DNA from 3 places in the Streptomyces sp. NPDC058796 genome. Region 3 is predicted to be linked to each of the others. Evidence: predicted binding sites of a transcription regulator. Region 3 holds the regulator's gene; each other region holds the start of a gene.
The links. Region 3 encodes HrcA, which represses chaperone genes, less so after heat shock. Its sites were predicted from a motif close to TTNGCACTCNGNNNNNCNGAGTGCNAA; they were not measured.
Positions count from the first base shown of each region.

Region 1: the regulator HrcA is predicted to act here: its motif matches at 2,558-2,584, upstream of groL (chaperonin GroEL).
Region 2: the regulator HrcA is predicted to act here: its motif matches at 3,340-3,366, upstream of groES (co-chaperone GroES).

Region 1 covers NZ_JBHYOP010000004.1:351,802-357,023, reverse strand. The annotation lists SAM riboswitch class I at 53-200, shown strand; gene thrC (threonine synthase) at 219-1,532, shown strand; gene ACFW47_RS13470 (MoaD/ThiS family protein) at 1,529-1,804, shown strand; gene ACFW47_RS13465 (cold-shock protein) at 2,211-2,414, shown strand; gene groL (chaperonin GroEL) at 2,747-4,372, shown strand; gene ACFW47_RS13455 (NADH:flavin oxidoreductase) at 4,574-5,222, shown strand, end outside.
Region 2 covers NZ_JBHYOP010000002.1:307,098-312,319, reverse strand. The annotation lists gene ACFW47_RS06765 (hypothetical protein) at 26-589, opposite strand; gene ACFW47_RS06760 (cold-shock protein) at 681-992, opposite strand; gene groL (chaperonin GroEL) at 1,141-2,766, opposite strand; gene groES (co-chaperone GroES) at 2,885-3,193, opposite strand; gene ACFW47_RS06745 (polysaccharide deacetylase family protein) at 3,432-4,151, opposite strand; gene ACFW47_RS06740 (polysaccharide deacetylase family protein) at 4,148-5,017, opposite strand; gene ACFW47_RS06735 (methyltransferase domain-containing protein) at 5,072-5,222, shown strand, end outside.
Region 3 covers NZ_JBHYOP010000001.1:625,298-630,519, reverse strand. The annotation lists gene ACFW47_RS02865 (DUF3097 domain-containing protein) at 1-667, opposite strand, end outside; gene ACFW47_RS02860 (MBL fold metallo-hydrolase) at 702-1,436, opposite strand; gene hrcA (heat-inducible transcriptional repressor HrcA) at 1,630-2,646, shown strand; gene dnaJ (molecular chaperone DnaJ) at 2,647-3,783, shown strand; gene ACFW47_RS02845 (nitronate monooxygenase) at 3,895-4,980, shown strand; gene ACFW47_RS02840 (16S rRNA (uracil(1498)-N(3))-methyltransferase) at 4,977-5,222, shown strand, end outside.

The DNA of each region.
Region 1 (5,222 bases), on a different contig from region 3:
ACGCGGGCGACCATCGCATGCCGGGGTCGCCGCGTGACCAACAACTGAACACCGCTCATCCAGAGGGGCAGAGGGATACGGCCCGATGAAGCCCCGGCAACCCTCCAGTCGGTTCTTGTCACACGGACGTGGCGAGGCTCCCGGCTAGGGAAGGTGCCAAATCCGTCTCACGGCGAGATGCGTCGTGAGGAAGATGAGGAGAAAGGGCCTCGCCTCACATGGCTGTGCAGACTGTCGCAAGCAACACCGACACCTCCGCTTCCACCCCCTCCGCCGCCTCCCCGGCCGACCTCGGCCCCGCCGCGGCGCTCTCCTGCCGCGAGTGCGGTCACCGCGTGCCGCTCGGCCCGCTCTTCGCCTGCGAGGAGTGTTTCGGCCCGCTGGAGATCGCCTACGACTTCTCGGCGTACGACACCGAGGAGCTGCGGGGACGCATCGAGGCGGGCCCCGCGAACATCTGGCGCTACGCGCCGCTGCTGCCCGTCCCCGCCGACGTGGCGACCAAGCCGAACATCAACCCGGGCTGGACCAAGCTGGTCAAGGCCGACAACCTCGCCCGCGAGCTGGGCGTCGAAGCCGGCAAGCTGTTCGTCAAGGACGACTCCGGCAACCCGACGCACTCCTTCAAGGACCGCGTCGTCGCCCAGGCCCTGGAGGCCGCCCGCGCCTTCGGCTTCACCACCCTCTCCTGCTCCTCCACCGGCAACCTGGCCGGCGCCGTCGGCGCCGCCGCCGCCCGCGCCGGCTTCCGGTCCTGCGTGTTCATCCCGCACGACCTGGAGCAGGGCAAGGTCGTCATGGCCGCCGTCTACGGCGGTGAGCTGGTCGGCATCGAGGGCAACTACGACGACGTCAACCGCTTCTGCTCCGAACTGATCGGCGACCCGGCCGGCGAGGGCTGGGGCTTCGTCAACGTCAACCTGCGGCCGTACTACGCGGAGGGCTCGAAGACCCTCGCGTACGAGATCTGCGAGCAGCTCGGCTGGAAGCTGCCCGACCAGATCGTCGTCCCGATCGCCTCCGGTTCCCAGCTCACGAAGATCGACAAGGGGCTGCAGGAGCTGATCAAGCTCGGGCTGGTCGAGGACAAGCCGTACAAGATCTTCGGCGCCCAGGCCGAGGGCTGCTCGCCGGTGTCCACCGCGTACAAGGCCGGGCACGACGTCGTACGCCCGCAGAAGCCGGACACCATCGCCAAGTCGCTGGCCATCGGCAACCCGGCGGACGGGCCGTACGTCCTCGACATCGCGCGCCGCACGGGGGGCGCGGTGGAGGACGTGACCGACGAGCAGGTCGTCGACGCGATCAAGCTGCTCGCCCGCACGGAGGGCATCTTCGCGGAGACCGCCGGCGGTGTGACGGTGGGCGTGACCAGGAAGCTGGTCGAGGACGGCGTGCTGGACCCGTCGCTGACCACGGTCGTCCTCAACACCGGCGACGGCCTCAAGACCCTCGACGCGGTGGCCGGCACCGGCCTCACCGCCACCATCCGACCGAACCTCGACTCCTTCCGAGAGGCTGGCCTCGCATGAGCGTGACCGTTCGTATCCCGACCATCCTGCGTACCTACACCGGCGGCCAGGCCGAGGTCGCCGCCGACGGCGCGAACCTCGGGGAGGTCATCGCCGACCTGGAGAAGAACCACACCGGCATCGCCGCCCGCGTCCTGGACGACCAGGGCAAGCTGCGCCGCTTCGTCAACGTGTACGTCAACGACGATGACGTGCGCTTCGAGCAGGGCCTGGAGACCGCCACGCCGGACGGTGCGGGCGTCTCCATCATCCCGGCGGTCGCCGGCGGCTGACACGCCTCGTAGTGCCCGTTGCCCCCTCCGTGAGAGAAGCGGAGGGGGCAATTCCATGTGATTGAGCGCGGTAGAGTTGGGGAACGCGCTCCCGATCGAAAGATCCGGAGCCCCGAATTCCTGCTTTGCGCCCGACAAGATGCAGCCAAAATGCAGGCGTATTTCGCGGCTTTTGTTCTCTTTGTGACACCCGACTTGACCCGAATTCAGGCGAAAGCTCGCCATATTCCGGACCGGGTGCGTCCAGATTTCTCGTCCGATTGACCTGTTGCAGACGGCAGTTGGACAGATACATTCAGCCGCGGTCGACGCGTTCCGGCGCACGCCCCCAGTCGTGGGGGGTGAGGTCTGACCCGGGTCCGCGAAGTGCGGATCTGTGCAAGGGCCAGTAATAGGGGAGTTAGGCATGGCTCAGGGCACCGTCAAGTGGTTCAACGCGGAGAAGGGGTACGGCTTCATCGCGGTCGACGGTGGTGCGGATGTTTTCGTCCACTACAGCGCGATTCAGATGGACGGCTACCGCACCCTCGAAGAAGGCCAGCGGGTCGAGTTCGAGATCTCGCAGGGTCAGAAGGGCCCGCAGGCCGACATGGTTCGCCTCAGCGCCTGAGACGTTCGGCCACCGCAAGTAAACGGTTCTTCTCCGAAGGGTCCGCACCTCACCCGGGGTGCGGGCCCTTCGGTCTGCCCGGACGTCGGCGGCCCGACCGTGTTCGCGGGTGGCTGAGCGCGGGCGCGGATCCTCGGTAGGCGCTTGCACTCGATGGGGGCGAGTGCTAATCATTGGCGTTAGCACTCTGAAGGTGAGAGTGACAACGAAGGACCGGGTCGGTGAGGCCCGCGGGCCGGGTGGGGAAGGAACCACGAGGCCGGCGAGCCGTCCGTCGCGGGCGCGGGCGCGGTCCGAAGGAATCACCCCCAGTCCTGGAGGGACCACTTCACATGGCCAAGATCATCGCGTTCGACGAGGAGGCGCGGCGCGGCCTCGAGCGCGGCATGAACCAGCTCGCGGACGCCGTCAAGGTGACGCTCGGCCCCAAGGGCCGCAACGTCGTCCTCGAGAAGAAGTGGGGCGCGCCCACGATCACCAACGACGGCGTCTCCATCGCCAAGGAGATCGAGCTCGAGGACCCGTACGAGAAGATCGGCGCCGAGCTGGTCAAGGAAGTCGCCAAGAAGACGGACGACGTCGCCGGTGACGGTACGACCACCGCGACCGTTCTCGCCCAGGCCCTCGTCAAGGAAGGCCTGCGCAACGTCGCGGCCGGCGCCAACCCGATGGCCCTGAAGCGCGGTATCGAGAAGGCCGTCGAGGCCGTCTCCGCCGCCCTGCTGGAGCAGGCGAAGGACGTCGAGACCAAGGAGCAGATCGCCTCCACGGCCTCCATCTCCGCCGCCGACACCCAGATCGGCGAGCTCATCGCCGAGGCCATGGACAAGGTCGGCAAGGAAGGCGTCATCACCGTCGAGGAGTCCCAGACCTTCGGTCTGGAGCTGGAGCTCACCGAGGGTATGCGCTTCGACAAGGGCTACATCTCGGCGTACTTCGCCACCGACATGGAGCGTATGGAGGCGTCGCTCGACGACCCGTACATCCTGATCGCCAACTCCAAGATCGGCAACGTCAAGGACCTGCTGCCGCTCCTGGAGAAGGTCATGCAGTCGGGCAAGCCGCTGCTGATCATCGCCGAGGACGTCGAGGGCGAGGCCCTGTCGACCCTGGTCGTCAACAAGATCCGCGGCACCTTCAAGTCCGTCGCCGTCAAGGCCCCGGGCTTCGGTGACCGCCGCAAGGCCATGCTCGGCGACATCGCCATCCTCACGGGCGGCGAGGTCATCTCCGAGGAGGTCGGCCTCAAGCTGGAGAACGCGTCCCTGGACCTCCTGGGCCGCGCCCGCAAGGTCGTCATCACCAAGGACGAGACCACCATCGTCGACGGCGCCGGCTCGACCGACCAGGTCAACGGCCGCGTCAACCAGATCCGCGCCGAGATCGAGAACAGCGACTCGGACTACGACCGCGAGAAGCTCCAGGAGCGCCTGGCGAAGCTGGCCGGCGGCGTGGCCGTCATCAAGGCCGGTGCCGCCACCGAGGTCGAGCTCAAGGAGCGCAAGCACCGCATCGAGGACGCCGTTCGCAACGCGAAGGCGGCCGTCGAGGAGGGCATCGTCGCCGGTGGTGGCGTGGCCCTGCTCCAGGCCTCCCAGGTCTTCGAGAAGCTGGAGCTGACGGGTGACGAGGCGACCGGCGCCAACGCCGTGAAGCTCGCCCTGGAGGCCCCGCTGAAGCAGATCGCCGTCAACGGTGGTCTCGAGGGCGGCGTCGTCGTGGAGAAGGTCCGCAACCTGACCGTCGGCCACGGCCTGAACGCCGCGTCCGGCGAGTACGTCGACATGATCGCCGAGGGCATCATCGACCCGGCGAAGGTGACCCGTTCCGCGCTGCAGAACGCCGCCTCCATCGCCGCGCTGTTCCTCACCACCGAGGCCGTCATCGCCGACAAGCCGGAGAAGGCCGCCGCGGCCGGTGCTCCGGGCGGCATGCCGGGCGGTGACATGGACTTCTGATCGACCGGTTCCGGTTGATCGACCGTCCAGTACGGACCGAGGGCGGCACTCCCGACAGGGGGTGCCGCCCTCGGGCGTTCGGCACCGTGACCTGCGTCACTGATGCCGGGCGGCCGGAATGCGCGCGGCGGGCGGCCCCGTTGTCACCGGCAGGTTCATGCGTATGCACATACCGACCGGTACCTCCAGAGGAGCCCCCACGTGACCGTCACCGCCGCCGACGCCGCCTCACGCGCCGCCCAGATCCTCGCCCGCCCGGCCACCATCAACGGCCTGACCGTGCCCAACCGCATCGCGATGGCCCCGATGACCCGGATGTTCTCACCGGGCGGCGTCCCCGGCGAGGACGTGGTCTCGTACTACGCCCGCCGCGCCGCCGCCGGTGTCGGTCTGATCGTCACCGAGGGCACCTACGTCGGCCACGACTCCGCCGGGCTCAGCGACCGCGTGCCGCGCTTCCACGGCGACGAGCAGCTGGCCGGCTGGGCGAAGGTCGCCGAGGCGGTGCACGCGGCGGGCGGCACGATCGTGCCGCAGCTGTGGCACATCGGCATGGTCCGCAAGCAGGGCGACCAGCCCTTCCCCGACGCCCCCGCCGTCGGCCCCTCCGGCCTGCGCATCGGCGAGGACGAGGCCACCGGCAAGGCGATGACCCAGCGCGACCTGGACGACGTCATCGGCGCCTTCGCCGACGCGGCCGCCGACGCCGAACGCATCGGCTTCGACGGCGTGGAACTCCACGGCGCCCACGGCTACCTCATCGACCAGTTCCTGTGGGCGGGCACCAACCGCCGCACCGACGCCTACGGCGGCGACCCGGTCTCCCGCACCCGCTTCGCCGCCGAGATCG
Region 2 (5,222 bases), on a different contig from region 3:
ACGCGAGGAGAGCCGGCCCGACGCGTCAGGAGTCGTAGGCGATGTCGAGGTCGCTCGCGTAGGCGGCGTTCTCCGCGACGGCGGACCCGTCCCGAGCCTCGGCCGACTTGCTGATGCCGTCGAACAGCGAGTAGTTGAACCGGAATCCGAGATTGGCGGTCCCCGTCTTACCGCCCACCTTCACCCGGAAGGTGCAGTTCCCGTAGAGCGTGTAGTCCTTGTTGCGCCGGTTGCCGGGGACGGACGAGTGCCAGAAGTAGTTGACGGCCACGTTCGTGTGCTTGTCGTGGTACGGCAGCTGCATGTGCCCTGCCGTGCACGTCATCCTCCCCGTGGCGATGGCCTGGACCTTCGGTGAGGTGCGGAAGGACCACGCCATGTGGGCGGGCTTGCCGACGGTGCCGGCCATGTTCACCTGTCCGGTGAACGTCCCGTTGGAGTCCGTCCGCTTGTAGGACGGGGCGGACATCTTGAAGGTGTGCTTGGCCTGGGTGACCCCCGCCTGGGCCGGCACGGCACCGACGGCGAGAACGGCGGCGAGGGCTGAGGAGCCGACGACCGCTGCCCGCCTGGTGGTTATGGAGAACACAGGAATCCTGTCTGCTGACGCGCACGGCGGCAGGGACCACCCGGCTGCCGTGCGCGGATGATGGGACCGATTCGGCTGTGGCCGACGCGCGTCAGGAGTCGAAGTCGATGTCCAGGCCCGACGAGTAGCCCGGCCCGTTCTCATCGTCCGGACGGCGGTGCGTGCCGGTCTTCGGCCAGACGCACACGGCGCGCCAGTGGTACTCGTCCTGCTCGGCCGGTTCGGCCGTGAACACGACGCACTGGCCTGCGGTCAGTTCGCGGAAACCCTCGGCCTCGACGACCGAGAAGTGCGCCCATACCCGTTCCGGAAGGGCATCGGACGCGAGTACGCCCCAGCCCTCTTCGCTGTGCCATTCCAGCACGCGGCCGGTGAACACGTCACCGGGCGGGTTCTCGGGCATTCTTCTTCCCCCTTGCTCACTGGCGCATCGCCGTTCGGCACACGCTGTGGTCAGCAGCGCTCAGCCGAATCGATCATGACGCTAACAGACGCGCCAACGAAAAGTCCCGGCACCCTGATGGGTGCCGGGACTTCTACGAGCGTGTCGCTCAGTGGGCGTGGCCGTGGCCGTGGCCCGCGGCGGCCGGCTCTTCCTCTTCCTTCTTCTCGACGACCAGGGTCTCGGTCGTCAGGAGGAGGGAGGCGATGGAGGCGGCGTTCTCCAGGGCGGAGCGGGTGACCTTGACCGGGTCGATGACGCCGGCCTTGACCAGGTCGCCGTACTCGCCGGTGGCGGCGTTGAAGCCCTGGCCCTTGTCGAGCTCGGCGACCTTGGAGGTGATGACGTAGCCCTCCAGGCCGGCGTTCTCGGCGATCCAGCGCAGCGGCTCGACGGCGGCCTTGCGGACGACCGCGACACCGGTGGCCTCGTCGCCGGTCTTGCCGAGGTTGCCCTCGAGGACCTTGACGGCGTGGACCAGCGCGGAGCCACCACCGGAGACGATGCCCTCCTCGACCGCGGCGCGGGTCGCGGAGATGGCGTCCTCCAGACGGTGCTTGCGCTCCTTCAGCTCCACCTCGGTGGCGGCGCCGACCTTGATCACGCACACGCCGCCGGCCAGCTTCGCGAGGCGCTCCTGGAGCTTCTCGCGGTCCCAGTCGGAGTCGGTGGACTCGATCTCGGCCTTGATCTGGTTGACGCGGCCCTCGACCTCGTCGCGCTTGCCGGCACCGTCGACGATCGTGGTGTCGTCCTTGGTGACGGTGATGCGGCGGGCGGTGCCGAGCACCTCGAGGCCGACCTGGTCGAGCTTGAGACCGACCTCCTCGGAGATGACGGTGGCGCCGGTGAGGACGGCCATGTCCTGCAGCATCGCCTTGCGGCGGTCGCCGAAGCCGGGGGCCTTGACGGCCACCGCGTTGAAGGTGCCGCGGATCTTGTTGACGACGAGGGTCGACAGGGCCTCGCCCTCGACGTCCTCGGCGATGATCAGCAGCGGCTTGGAGGAGTTGGTCTGGATGACCTTCTCCAGCAGCGGCAGCAGGTCGGTGATGGAGGAGATCTTGCCCTGGTTGATGAGGACGTACGGGTCCTCCAGGACGGCCTCCATGCGCTCCTGGTCCGTCACGAAGTACGGCGACAGGTAACCCTTGTCGAAGGCCATGCCCTCGGTGAAGTCCAGCTCCAGACCGAAGGTGTTGGACTCCTCGACGGTGATGACACCGTCCTTGCCGACCTTGTCCATCGCCTCGGCGATCAGCTCGCCGACCTGCTGGTCCTGGGCGGACAGCGCGGCCACGGCGGCGATGTCGGACTTCTCGTCGATCGGCCGGGCGGTGGCGAGGAGGTCCTCGGACACGGCGGCGACGGCCGCGTCGATGCCCTTCTTCAGCAGCGCCGGGGAGGCGCCGGCGGCGACGTTCTTCAGGCCCTCGCGGACCAGCGCCTGGGCCAGGACGGTGGCGGTGGTGGTGCCGTCACCCGCGATGTCGTTGGTCTTGGTCGCCACCTCCTTCACCAGCTGGGCGCCGAGGTTCTCGTAGGCGTCCTCGATCTCGACCTCACGGGCGATGGTGACGCCGTCGTTGGTGATGGTCGGGGCGCCGAACTTCTTGTCGATGACGACGTTGCGGCCCTTGGGGCCGATCGTCACCTTCACCGTGTCGGCGAGCTTGTTGACGCCGCGCTCGAGGGCGCGACGGGCGTCCTCGTCGAACTTCAGGATCTTCGCCATGGGAGCGTGAGCCCTCTTCCGGAAATCTTGGGGTTATACGGCACTGCGCCCCGGGCGCCCGGCTTTTTATGCTCGCGGGAGCCAGGGGCGCAGCTGAACTGCTGGGTGCTTCGGTGAATTACTTCTCGACGATCGCGAGCACGTCGCGGGCCGAGAGGACGAGGTACTCCTCGCCGTTGTACTTCACCTCGGTGCCGCCGTACTTGCTGTAGAGCACGACGTCGCCGACGCTGACGTCGAGCGGAAGACGGTTGCCGTCCTCGAAGCGGCCCGGGCCCACGGCCAGGACGACGCCCTCCTGGGGCTTCTCCTTGGCGGTGTCCGGAATGACCAGGCCCGAAGCCGTGGTCTGCTCGGCGTCGAGCGGCTGGACCACGATGCGGTCCTCGAGCGGCTTGATGGCAACCTTGGAGCTGGCGGTCGTCACGATCCGACCTCCCCCTTCGGAGATCTCACGGGGTTAACTGTCTGAGGTGGCGACCAGGTCGATCCGTCGTCGCGGGTGCCGGACCTGCCCGTCGCTGTGTTGGCACTCTCCGGTGGGGAGTGCCAGAGCCGAGACTATGACCGCGATTAGCACTCGGTCAAGCGGAGTGCCAATGCCGGCGGCGCGTCGGCGGATTTTCGTGGACGCCGGTCCAGGTGGGTGGCCCGCGTCGGAGGGATCAGAGGTAGTCCCTCAGGTCCGCCACCCTCAGCCCCTGCTCCTCGATCGCCTCCAGCAGAGCTTCCGTGCGGGCGCTCAGGCCGGTGCCCGACGGGTGGTCCGGGTCGACGGCCACGATGTCGCCGGGGTGCAGGCGGTGTTCGCCGCGGGCGTAGGTGAGGCCGCCGTCGGCGTTCAGGGCCACCCGCCACAGGACGACGGCCGCGATGCCGCAGTCGGCGGCGGCGCGGAGGGTCGTGGTGTCGTACCGGCCGTAGGGCGGGCGGAACAGGTGGGGGCGGACGCCGAAGCGGGAGCGGAGCTTGGTCTGCTGGCCGCAGATCTCCGCGCGCTGGCCGGCGTAGGGCAGGCCGCGCAGGGAGCGGTGGTCGAGGGTGTGGTTCTGCAGGCTGGCGCCGACCGAGCGCAGCCGGGCGAAGTGGCCGTAGGCGGGTCCGGCGACGGTGTCGGTGAGGAAGAGCGTGACCGGGAGCCGGTGCTCGCGGACCGTGTCGGCGAAGTGCGGGTCGCGCTCGGCGCTGTCGTCGAAGGTCAGGAAGACGACCGGGTCGGCGGTGCGGACGTGGTCCACGACGGGCGGCAGACGCTGTCCCCGGTCGCTGCCCTGGGCGGGCTCCGCGCCCGCCGGGGGCTGCGCGGGTCCGGCGAACTGGGCGCAGCCGGTGAGCAGTACGGCGGCCAGGGCGGCCCCGGCCGGCCGGAACCGCCCGCGCCTCACAGGTAGTCCTCCAGCCGGGCCACGGCGTATCCCTCGGCGGTGACCTTGTCGAGGAACTCGCGGACCATGTCGCGCATGGTGCCGTCCCAGTCGCCCTCGCCCCGGAAGTGGGTGAGGACGATGTCGCCGGGATGGATCTCCCGGTCCCACTCGCGGTAGTCCCAGTGGTCGGCGAAGACCTCCTCGTTCCAGATGGGGGCGTACTCGATGCCGCAGGCCTTGGCGGCGCGCAGGGTGTCGCGGTTGTAGTTGCCGTAGGGCGGGCGGAAGAGGGTGGGGCGCTTGCCGTAGCGCTTCTCGATCACGTCCTGCATGCCGCAGATCTCGCGCTTCTGCTCGGCGTAGGAGAGGCCGGGCAGGTAGGGGTGGTTGAGGGTGTGGTTGTTGAGGGTGACGCCGCGGTCCTGCATCTCCTTGAAGTAGCCGTAGTCCTCCTTGACCAGGTAGTCGCTGAGGAAGGCGGTGTACGGGATCTTCAGCTCGCTCATCATCCGCAGGAACGCCGGGTCCTTCTCGGCGCCGTCGTCGATGGTGAGGAAGACGATCTTCTCCTTGGTGGGGATCGAGGTGAAGACCGGCGGCAGGTTCTCCTGCCCGTCCACCTCGAAGCCCTTGCGGGCCTTGATCTCCGGCTTCTTCGCGGGGGGCGGCGGGGCGGCCAGCGGGACCTTCTTCAGCTTCCAGCGCTTGGCGGCGGCGACCCGGGCGGCGTGCGCCGCGCCCAGTTTGGACGCGTAGGCGTCCAGCGCGCGGGCCGGGGGCGCCTGGAGGGGCTGCTGGCCGGAGGCGCCGCGCGCCTCGGAGGCATCCTGCGCACAGCCGGAGGCGAGGGCGGCGACGGCGAGGGCCGCGGCGGCGCCGCGCATCCGGCGCCTCGCGGACGGCGCCCGATACGCCCTGAACACCCGGCTCTTATCATTTTGTACGACTGCTCGCATGGTGCGGGATCCTCGCAGTCCCCGGACCCCGAACCCGGCCCGACACCGCACCGGGCGCACACCATCCACCGACTGGCCCACAATGTTCCGGTGAACGACCTCGACGCCCTCCTCGCCCTGCTCACCCCGGAGG
Region 3 (5,222 bases):
CCCCCGTCTTCCAGTCCTGGCCGCGCGGCACCCGGGGCCAGCCCTCGATCCCCAGCGACGACGGCTTCACCGCCTCCCAGATGTCGATGTAGGGATGGCCGACGACCAGCGCGTGCTCGCTCGTCACGGACTCCGCGATCCGCCACTCCTTCGAACCCGGCACCAGGTGGTCCACCAGGACCCCGAGCCGCGCGTCCGGGCCCGGAGCGAATTCGGTGACGATCGAGGGGAGGTCGTCGACACCTCCCAGGTACTCCACCACCACGCCCTCGATGCGCAGGTCGTCGCCCCAGACCTTCTCGACCAGCTCGGCGTCGTGCCGCCCCTCGACGTAGATGCGCCCGGCGCGCGCCACCCGCGCGCGGGCCCCCGGAACCGCCACCGAACCCGACGCCGTACGGGAGGGCCGCACCGGACCCGGGGACGACGACGGCCGCACCAGCGTCACCACCCGCCCCTCCAGCAGGAAGCCGCGAGGTTCCATCGGGAAGACCCGGTGCTTTCCGAAGCGGTCCTCCAAGGTCACCGTGCCGGCCTCGCAGCCGATCACCGCGCCGCAGAACCCGGTGCCGGGCTCCTCGACCACCAGACCGGGGTCGGCCGGGACCTCGGGTACCGGCTGCGGCTTCTTCCACGGAGGGGTCAGGTCGGCGGAGTACTGGCGCATTCTGCCGACGATACGAGGAACCCAGGCCCCAAGATCAGCGCGACACGCCGAAGCGTGCCGCCAGCGCGTCCCGTTGGGCCCGCACGAACGCCGCGTCCACCACCGCCCCGTGCCCCGGCACGTACAGGGCGTCCTCGCCGCCCAGCTCCAGCAGCCGGTCCAGCGCGGCCGGCCACCGGGACGGTACGGCGTCGGAGCCCGCCTGCGGCTCGCCGGACTCCTCGACCAGGTCGCCGCAGAAGACGACCTCCACCTCGCCCGGCACCAGCACCGCCAGGTCGTGGCCGGTGTGCCCGGGGCCCACGTTGGCCAGCAGGACCTGCCGGCCGCCGCCCAGGTCGAGGGTCCACTCGCCGCACACCTCGTGCCGGACGCCGACCAGCGCGTCGGCCGCCTCCTGAGCGGACCGCGCCTCCAGCCCCTCCGCCTCCGCCTCCGCGCACAGCGCCTCCCGCCCGTGTCCGCCCCGAGCGAACACCGCGCCGGTGCCCACCGCCCCGTACACCTCCGCGCCCGCGAACGCCGCCGCGCCGAAGACGTGGTCGAAGTGCGGGTGGGTCAGCGCGAGATGCGTCACACGGTGACCGGCGAGCGCCTGCGCCGCGGCGCGCAACCGGGCGCCCTCGGAGAGGCTCGACCCGGCGTCCACGAGCAGCGCGGCGCCCGCGCCGACCACCAGCCCCGCCGTGCAGTCCCACCCCGGCAGGCGGCACCGCCCCACCCCCGGGGCCAGCCGCTCCCACCCCAGCTCTTCCCAAGTCACGCTCATGACGGCGACGCTATCGGGGCACGCGCCCCCGGCGCGGCGGCACCGTACCGGCGGTGACCGGCCCGGTGCCCGGCCTTGCCGTGGGTGTACCCCACAGCCGTACACTGGGCCGGGGAAGTCTGGCACTCGCGCACCGTGAGTGCCAGGACAGACAGGCAGGACAACGGGCCGACGACTTCTGGAGGTGTGCGCGATGCTCAGTGAACGCAGGCTGAAGGTGCTGCGCGCCATCGTCCAGGACTACGTCGGCACCGAGGAGCCCGTCGGTTCCAAGGCCCTCACCGAGCGGCACAACCTCGGCGTCTCCCCGGCCACCGTGCGCAACGACATGGCGGCCCTGGAGGACGAGGGGTTCATCGCCCAGCCGCACACCAGCGCGGGACGCATCCCGACCGACAAGGGCTACCGGCTCTTCGTCGACAAGCTGGCCGGCGTCAAGCCGATGACCGCGCCCGAGCGCCGCGCCATCCAGAACTTCCTGGAGGGCGCCGTCGACCTCGACGACGTCGTGGCCCGCACGGTGCGGCTGCTCGCGCAGCTCACCCGGCAGGTCGCCGTCGTGCAGTACCCGTCGCTGACCCGCTCGACCGTGCGCCACGTCGAGCTGCTCTCGCTCGCGCCCGCGCGTCTGATGCTCGTGCTGATCACGGACACCGGGCGGGTCGAGCAGCGCATGGTCGACTGCCCGGCGCCGTTCGGCGAGGCGTCCCTCGCCGATCTGCGGGCGCGGCTCAACAGCCGGGTGGCGGGGCGGCGGTTCACGGACGTGCCCGGTCTGGTGGAGGACCTCCCGGAGGCCTTCGAGGCCGAGGACCGGGGTACGGTCTCCACCGTGCTCTCCACTCTCCTGGAGACGCTGGTCGAGGAGAACGAGGAGCGGCTGATGATCGGCGGCACCGCCAATCTCACCCGCTTCGGGCACGACTTCCCCTTGGTGATCCGGCCGGTGCTCGAGGCGCTGGAGGAGCAGGTCGTGCTCCTCAAGCTGCTCGGCGAGGCGAAGGATCCGGGCGTGACCGTCCGTATCGGTCATGAGAACGCCCACGAAGGACTCAACTCCACGTCCGTCGTGTCGGTGGGCTACGGTTCGGGCGGCGAGGCGGTTGCCAAGCTCGGCGTGGTCGGACCGACCCGCATGGACTACCCGGGAACGATGGGAGCGGTACGCGCAGTGGCACGGTACGTCGGACAGATCCTGGCGGAGTCGTAGGTGGCCACGGACTACTACGCCGTACTCGGCGTGCGCCGCGACGCGTCCCAGGACGAGATCAAGAAGGCGTTCCGGAGGCTCGCCCGCGAGCTGCACCCGGACGTCAATCCCGATCCGAAGACCCAGGAGCGGTTCAAGGAGATCAACGCCGCCTACGAGGTGCTGTCGGACCCGCAGAAGAAGCAGGTCTACGACCTCGGCGGAGACCCGATGTCCCAGGCGGGCGGTGGCGGAGCCGGCGGCTTCGGCGCGGGCGGCTTCGGGAACTTCTCGGACATCATGGACGCGTTCTTCGGCACGGCGTCGCAGCGCGGACCGCGCTCGCGCACCCGCCGGGGCCAGGACGCCATGATCCGCATCGAGGTCGAGCTGGACGAGGCGGCCTTCGGCACGACCAAGGACATCCAGGTCGACACGGCCGTGGTCTGCAACACCTGCAACGGCGAGGGCGCCGCCCCGGGCACCTCGGCGCAGACGTGTGACATGTGCCGCGGCCGCGGCGAGGTCTCGCAGGTCACCCGGTCCTTCCTGGGCCAGGTCATGACCTCGCGGCCCTGCCCCCAGTGCCAGGGCTTCGGCACGGTGGTCCCGACCCCGTGCCCCGAGTGCGCGGGCGACGGCCGCATCCGCTCCCGTCGCACGCTGACGGTGAAGATCCCGGCCGGCGTCGACAACGGCACCCGCATCCAGCTCGCGGGCGAGGGGGAGGTCGGCCCCGGCGGCGGTCCCGCCGGCGACCTGTACGTCGAGATCCACGAGCTGCCCCACTCGACCTTCCAGCGCCGCGGCGACGACCTGCACTGCACGGTCACCATCCCGATGACGGCGGCGGCCCTCGGCACGAAGGTGCCGCTGGAGACCCTGGACGGCATGGAGGAGGTCGACATCCGCCCGGGCACCCAGTCCGGCCAGTCGATCCCGCTGCACGGCCGGGGCGTCACCCACCTGCGCGGCGGCGGCCGGGGCGACCTGATCGTCCACGTCGAGGTGACCACGCCGACCAAGCTCGACCCCGAACAGGAACGCGTGCTGCGCGAGCTCGCCAAGATGCGCGGCGAGGAGCGTCCGCAGGGGCAGTTCCAACCGGGTCAGCAGGGCCTCTTCTCCCGTCTGAAGGACGCCTTCAACGGGCGCTGACGGGCACGTGGCGAGGTAGGGCGCCAGGAGCCTTCCGATGCGGATGCTCCTGGCGTATGCCAACGGAAGCCCGGATTCGGACTTGTTCGGAGGACGTGACAACATGCGCTCATGTCCTCCGCACTGACCGATCTCTTCCCCTACCCGATCGTGCAGGCGCCCATGGCGGGCGGCGTCTCCGTGCCGCAGCTCGCGGCCGCGGTCTGCGATGCGGGAGGGCTGGGATTCCTCGCCGCCGGGTACAAGACCGCGGACGGCATGTACCAGGAGATCAAGCAGCTGCGGGGACTGACGGCCCGCCCCTTCGGCGTCAACCTCTTCATGCCGCAGCCCGAGACGGCCGACCCGGCCGCCGTCGGCGTCTACGCCCATCAGCTGGCCGGCGAGGCCGCCTGGTACGAGACGGAGCTCGGCGACCCCGAGTGCGGCCGGGACGACGGCTACGAGACCAAGCTCGCGGTGCTGCTGGACAACCCGGTGCCGGTGGTGTCGTTCCACTTCGGCGTCCCGAGCCGCGAGGTCGTCGACTCCCTGCACCGCGTCGGCACCTTCGCGCTGGTCACCGCGACCACCGCGGACGAGGCCCGGGCCGTCGAGCACTGTGGCGCCGACGCGGTGATCGCACAGGGCGCCGAGGCCGGCGGACACCAGGGCACGCACCGGGACAGTCCGGAGACCGGCGGCTCGGGCACCGGGCTGCTGTCCCTGGTCGCCCAGATCCGCGAGGCGGTCAGCCTGCCCGTCGTCGCCGCCGGCGGCATCATGCGCGGCGGCCAGATCGCCGCCGTCCTCGCGGCCGGCGCGAGCGCGGCCCAGCTCGGCACCGCCTTCCTCGCCACCCCCGAGTCCGGCGCCCACGCCCTGCACAAGCAGGCCCTGACCAACCCGCTGTTCGTGCGCACCGAACTGACCCGCGCCTTCTCCGGCCGCCCGGCCCGCGGCCTGGTCAACCGCTTCCTGCGCGAACACGGCCCCTACGCCCCGGCCGCCTACCCCGAGGTGCACCACCTCACCGCGCCCCTGCGCAAGGCGGCGGCGAAGGCGGGCGACGCGCAGGGCATGGCCCTGTGGGCCGGACAAGGGCACCGGATGGCGCGGGAACTGCCCGCCGGTCAGCTGGTGGAAGTCCTGGTGGCCGAACTCGCCTCCGCCGGGACAGCGTTGTCAGGTTTCACGACGGGAGGTACGGGCCGATGACGGCACCGGTGTTCGTGGTCGACTCCCTCACGCCGGGCGGCCTGCCCGGCGGGGAGTACGTCCTGGACGGCCCCGAGGGACGGCACGCGGTCTCCGTGAAGCGGCTGCGGCCCGGCGAGGACGTCGTCCTCACCGACGGGCGCGGGCGCTGGACCGAGGGCGTGGTGAAGGCCGCCGAGGGCAAGGACCGCCTCGTCGTCACCGACCTGGGGGCGGTCCACGAGGAGCCCGAGGAGCGGCCC